Regions from separate parts of the Cerasibacillus sp. genome, predicted to be linked through region 1. Evidence: riboswitches for the same ligand, from Rfam matches in the RefSeq annotation. Region 1 holds a riboswitch; the other holds the start of a gene.

Region 1 (3,430 bases):
CCATCTCAATGATGGATTCATTAATACCATCAAATTTCTTACCTGTCTCTTCAATTTGGTTCGTTCCGGCTTCTACTTCTTGATAGCCACTTTGTAGGGCTGTCGCTACAGTGCTAGATTCAGCTTGAATATTTTCCACAATATCTGTAATTTCGACAACAGATTCCGACACTTGTTCTGCAAGTTTACGTACTTCATCGGCAACAACAGCAAAGCCTCGACCATGTTCGCCAGCTCGTGCTGCTTCAATCGCCGCATTTAAAGCAAGTAGGTTTGTCTGATCAGCAACATCTTGAATCACTCCAACGAGTTTTGAAATCTCTTGGGATTGAACATCTAAACCTTGTACTTTTAAGACTGCGTCGTGGACAACCTGATCGATTTTATCCATTTGTTCCTTCGAAGCACGCATGAGCTCGCTTCCCTCATCTGTGGCTACTGTAATGCCTTCCGAGAAATCATGAATATCATCACCGTTTTTATGCAATTCATTAATATCTGACGCAAACGATTGCATCATGGATGATAAATCAGCCGTACTGTGTGCCTGTGTTTCTGACCCTGAGGCCAGTTCTTGCATCGTAGAAGATATTTGCTCCGAACCTGCTTTGACTTCGCCAGCAGACTGCGTTAATTCTTCACTTTGACTAGAGACAGTTGTAGCAACCATATTAATTTCATATAATAGTTGACGCATATTCTCGTTCATATCATTTGTTGATTGCACGAGTTCACCAATTTCATCTTCTGATTTCTTCTCTAGTGGGGGTTGGCTTAAATCGCCTGCTGCAATTAATGTCATACGCTCCATTACAGAACGAATAGAGCGAGTGATTTTTCGCGCTATATATAAAGAAACGGATACGGCTATAGCAATAATAATGACTAATGAAATAAGAATTGGTACAAATATTGTCTGAGCTTGTTTCTTAAAATCTACTTTATTTGCCGCGCCAGCTAAAATCCAATCTAATGTAGGGTTTTTCACAAAACCAATCACGAATTCTTTTTGATCGACATTAAATTCAACAGTTCCTTGTTCACCAAGCTCCATCATTTCTTTATAATAACTTTTTTGGGATTCATCGCGACCAATCTTTTCTTCTTCAACATGTGTAATCCACTTACCTTCTGTATCATAGATAACCGCATAACCAGTTTCTCCAATACGAATATCTTTCACTAAGTCGACTACCGTATCAATGAAAATATCCGCTGCCATGACACCGACTAATTCATTGCCGTTATAATATGCTTTTGAAGCTGTCACAACCATACGCTTTGTCTCTACATCCTCATACGCATCAGACCAAACAACTTCACCTTCCGCTTCAACAGCTTCTTTATACCATGGTCTATCTTTAGCAACGTAGTCATCATCTAAATCACCTTGCGGAAGAACATCTCCCGTTTCTGTACCCGTGTATAAATGACCAATTTCATCATGAGCTTCCTGTGTTTCTAATAAATATGCCACGATATCTTTTTTCTTATCAGCATCATATTCGACAAATAAGTCGTTTTCCGTATAACGATTTAAAATATTTTCGACATTCGTAAAAAATAGTTGAAACGTGTCATTTAAGCTTTCCATTTGAACTTCAACATTTTTAGATAATTCTTCTGTCGTATTATTAACACTAAAATAATAACTTACGAATGATATCGCGCCTCCTGTAAACAAAATTAATATAATAAACGGGATGATAATTTGATTCTGTAACGATTTTTTATAAAACGACAATAAACCACCTGTTTTTTTCTGTTCTTTTTTCACGATCCATTTCCTTTCTGTATCATTCTATTTGCCCCATCATGACATCATGATCGCATTTGATTATATATGGCAACAAGCACAAAATGCTTAAGGTCAGCTATGATTGCTTTTTGTTACTTTTCTCCCATCGCACCTCCATAAAAAAAAGACTACCTCACCTTATCGTGACATAGCCAAAAACACCAAAAAGTTTGGTAGTCTGGCAATCATTGTACGAGTTGTACATTAGACCCATAACTTTGCGTCCTATCCTTTCGAATAGTTTGCCCTTTTCAAATGAATGGCATGTAGTTCATAAGACCTATTCTATCCTGTCTTACATAAATATGCCAATCATATTATTTCAACATCTAAAATGCAATCTAAAGCAAACTTTAATGATTCTTCCCGATGATGAAGATAAACATATCCCGCTTGAACCGCCGTTATTTTTCCGATTACCTTCTTCTTCATAAATTGACTATAGACAATCATCTTAACATCTGCCCCAGAAGATAATGCCTCTGTTAATTTTCGATTCATTTCTATTAAATGTTGTTCATCTAATAATGGTTTCTGCTCTTTCTTTTCATCAGCTAACAATTGCTTTAATGCCTTAACATGCTCTGGTAACATGATGGAGGTCCACTTTTTTGTGCCACGATCTTTGATATGCTCATTCATTTACACAACTTCCCTTCTCGTATCGTAAACAGGTATAAGTGCTAATATATTTTTCATTTTGAACAGTCGCGTTGCGTTTCTTAAATAGCAATAAGCTTGAACACAATCTCCTTTAATTTGAAGGAATTTGATGCGACGCTTTGTCGGGATCCCTTGATCCGATAAATACAATATATCCGCCAACTGATGATAAATCATACACTTCATCACTTCTTTTCGCACGTACGTTCCCTCCCTAGATACCATTTTATCGAACATATGTTTGTTATTCAAGTAGTATAAGATATTAAAAAATCATGACAAAAGTCTATTTTTCGTATAAAATCAAAATAAAAAAGGTTTAGGGGTAATTGCATTGACACGCAAAAAAACGAGGAATTAAATGTCACGAAACATTAAAACCCTTATCACGCCACCATATAGTCGCACTACATATGGCATTGAAGTTAAAACGCTGGAACAGATAAAGGTAATCTAACAAAAATAGAAATAAAACACGAGCTCAAAGAATTTTGGGAGCAGGGTGGACGAGAACATTTCCGAGAAGAAGAAATTTTACTTCCAACGTATGCACAGCACACCAATATCGATCAACAAGAAATTATTGACATGTTGTTAGAACATGTCAATATACGTGCATTAATAGATAAAATCAGTACATCAGAAAATATTGATATCGCATTGATGCATGAATTAGCATTCCTACTTGAGAAACATGTGCGTAAAGAAGAACGCATCATTTTCCCAATGATTGAAAAAGCCCTGCCAGAACATGTTTTACAAAAAATGGCTCCCTATTTACATGAATAATGAATGTTAAGAAAAGGAAACCCGCGAGAGCTTATCATCAATTAAATAATGAAATGGAGAGACGACCAATGAAATTAAGAATAATTATAATCGCAATTGTAGCTTCCTTCATATTAGTTGCGTGTAATAACGCAAGTACGAATGAAGAAAACAGTAATGAAAGCCAAGAAGCCGAGGATA
Region 2 (3,430 bases), on a different contig from region 1:
TTTCAAATTCGGCTTTTAAACGTGTGCCACCTAATTCTTCAATAATAATATCGACAATCTGTTCTTTCTGTTCTTCCACATATGAAACCGCATTTTCTATAACGGCGCGTTTCGTAACTGGATTTTCTTGTTCCCATTGTGTCTGCACTTTTTTAGCTGATTCATATGCTTCGTCTAAATCCGCTTTACTTGCTGCTGTATAAGTCGCAAAACATTCTTGGGTATATGGGTTCATATTTTTCATTGTCATTTGACTGTTACCATCACGCCAAACACCGTTAATATATTGTGGCATTAATTTCTTAAACTGATTCATTTTTCATCACCTTCTCATTAATTTTCAAATGTAATATTTTCTTTCGCAAGAGTAGCAAGTGTATGTACATTGGCATTAATTTCCTGCATTGTAGCGGATAGTTCTTCAATGGCTGCTGACTGTGAATCCGATTCGACATTTACTTCTTGAATATAACGATTCAACGTATCAATCACTTGACGAATATCACCTGTAATGGTTTGGATTTCATTTACTTGGTCTTTCGAGTTATTCGCCATTTTACGAATTTCATCGGCTACAACAGAGAACCCTCGTCCACTTTCACCTGCCCGTGCCGATTCTATAGCCGCATTTAATCCAAGTAAGTTACTTTGATCAGCAATTTCTTTAACTACATTAGACACCTTTTCAATCATTTCAGCGCTATCTGATACATCGGTTGCTTTCTCTGAGACACGTGTAATATTTTCTGCTAACTCGGTGATTGACTGTGCCATATCTGTAATCGTATCTGTTACATCATCAACAACAGATGATAGATTTTGAGATATTTCCGATAGTTTTTGTGCGCGATCGATACTCGCACCAATTCCAACACCACCAATCACATTGCCTTGTTCATCACGTAACGGAATCGCTCGTGCTATTAAATGAATTCCGAACAATTCTGGTGGAACAGGTGAAACCATTGGTCTGTTTTCACGAATAGCATTTGTAATAATATCGCCTTCAACTAATGGATCACCAGGTTTAACATTTAACTGGAATTCCTTCGCAGGAAAATTAATAATTAACTTTTCCGTGTCATAAATGCCTATTGTCGTGTCATCATTCGAAAGCTGTTGGAATAATGGCGCAACTTGAATGAATGCCTCGATTAATGGATGATACTCTTTTTGATCAGCTATCTGCATGCAAATTCTCCTTTCAACTGTTATACAATTATTATCGGTACATCTTTACTTTTATTAAATAATGGTAAAAAATTCCTAAAAACAATCTATTGCATTTGATTTTTTAAAAAAGGAACAGTATAATTACAATTTGTGTTGATGTTTTTTTAAATGTATAAGCTGATAAAGGCAAACTATTTCGAAAGAATAGGACGCAAAGCCGAGGGTCTACCGTACATAAAGCTGTACCATGATCGCCTGGTTACCAAATAAAATATTTCATTTGATTTGGCATATTCAGGCTATCCATTTTTTAGATTGGTAGCTTTTTTTATTTTTTAAAATCGAGTGAGGTGAAATATATGAACCATATTGGGATTGTTTCAAATAACCTAAACAATATACAGCGAACAGCACGCATGCTACAGAAAAAAGTGAAAAACAGTTCTTTTTTTGTTCACCACCCTAGACAATTACAGCAAAATAATTTAAATAGATATGACTTACTTATTACAAGCAGTACATACATTGATGACGTTTTACAACAAACTGATCATTCCACAAAAATTGCTGTCTGTATTTCAGAAGCAGCCGAAAATCAAGTTGAGCGTCTTTTACAAATCAATTTAGACGGTTATTTGACCCCAAATATGAAAAAACAGGAACTGATTCATGCTATCAATATGATGTTACAAGGGGGTGTTTATGTTCACCCTGTGTTTTCAACAACCTTATTACAGTCTTATCGTACATATGTTGAAATCAAAATTGAACGACCACTTCATCTATTAACTAAGAAAGAGTGGGTTGTGTTGGAACATATTGCAAATGGTTCAAATAATCAAGTCATTGCTAAGAAAATGGGCATATCAAGTAGTACAGTAAAGAATCACATTAGCTCTATCTTTAAGAAATTTGGAGTAAACAATCGAACAGATGCAGTATTAAAAGCGGTTAAAAACAACTGGATTATTATATAATTTAAACGAAATATAACTGTCGTGTATTCTTTAACGAAATATCTGAATTAGGTTAATTCTCATTTATTTTATCCATCAGCCAATAAAACTTGTGACTTCAATCATGAGAGGCTCAAAATGTCCATTGATAAGCAAAAAGAATGACATTAGTCACGTTATTGTGTATGATTTTACCTGAATCGCAAAATACCTATGCGGGTATTTCAAAAGGGGAAATTACATGACAAGTCAACATCGATTAAGGTTTTTTCCTATTATGTTATTTGCTAGTGTAATGGGATTAGCCGGTGTAAGTATAGCGATGACATACTTTGAACAAGCAAACGGGTTTCAGCCGATGATATCATGGCTGTTTTTCTTTATTGCATGTTTATTATTTTTGATCAATGGTGGGATCTTCATTTATCGCTTTGTCCGTTATAAAGAAGATGTCATCAATGAATTTAATCATCCGGTAAAAATGAACTTTTTCGGGGCCATCTCAATAAGTCTACTTCTAATAAGTGTGCCTCTACTTAACTATCATAGTAATCTATCATTTATTATTTGGTTGATCGGTGTACTCTTTCAACTTATTCTTACATTAAATGTGTTATCCAAACTCATTTGGAAGCATTACTTTCAGATTCAAGCATTTAATGCGACTTGGTTTATTCCGCTGGTTGGAAATATTGTTGTGCCACTTGCTGGTGTTGAACATGTAAGCATGTCTATTAATTGGATATTCTTTAGTATAGGTATATTATTCAGCATCATTTATATGACCGTTTTTATTTATCGTGTCTACTTTCACCCGGCTTTTCCAGAACCGTTAAAACCGAGTTTTTTTATTCTATTAGCACCACCGGGCATCGGCTTTAGTTCCTATATGAGACTTGCTGGAGAAATAGACGGTTTTGCTTGGTTACTTTACGGAATAGCATTTTATTTAGGTTTGCTTTTCCTTATTCAGTTTAAACGTTTTTTTACGGGGAAGTTCTTTATTTCATGGTGGGCTTACCTCTTTCCAAGCGCAGCTGTAACAAATGCAACCTACATGTTATATAGAGAAACAAATGAACAATTATATCTCTACATTTTCCAGATACAAAGCATTGGACTGATCTTTTTAAGCCTATTTTTAATTTGGAAAACGATAGAACTCATCCGCAAACGTAAGCTGTGTATTCCAGGACCTGAACGAAATTCAAACTAAATCAATATAAAGAAATCATGCCGCGAAAACGGCATGATTTTTCGTATAAAACTATATCTCATTGACTGAAATTAATTCATCGACT

Evidence for each region. A riboswitch is a leader RNA that binds a small molecule or an ion and turns the genes downstream of it on or off. The one in region 1 is predicted to bind cyclic di-GMP.
Region 2: linked by a shared signal. The riboswitch ahead of VIG73_RS03085 (response regulator transcription factor) and the one ahead of VIG73_RS04740 (methyl-accepting chemotaxis protein) in region 1 are both predicted to bind cyclic di-GMP.

The regions. Positions count from the first base shown of each region.
Region 1 is NZ_DATBTY010000026.1:17,363-20,792, forward strand. Features, by position in the region: gene VIG73_RS04740 (methyl-accepting chemotaxis protein) at 1-1,777, opposite strand, end outside; cyclic di-GMP riboswitch class I at 1,968-2,055, opposite strand; gene VIG73_RS04745 (YolD-like family protein) at 2,111-2,440, opposite strand; gene VIG73_RS04750 (transcriptional regulator) at 2,441-2,662, opposite strand; gene VIG73_RS04755 (hemerythrin domain-containing protein) at 2,930-3,250, shown strand; gene VIG73_RS04760 (CueP family metal-binding protein) at 3,319-3,430, shown strand, end outside.
Region 2 is NZ_DATBTY010000018.1:50,856-54,285, forward strand. Features, by position in the region: gene VIG73_RS03075 (aldehyde dehydrogenase family protein) at 1-316, opposite strand, end outside; gene VIG73_RS03080 (methyl-accepting chemotaxis protein) at 334-1,191, opposite strand; cyclic di-GMP riboswitch class I at 1,349-1,440, shown strand; gene VIG73_RS03085 (response regulator transcription factor) at 1,533-2,150, shown strand; gene VIG73_RS03090 (SLAC1 anion channel family protein) at 2,371-3,345, shown strand.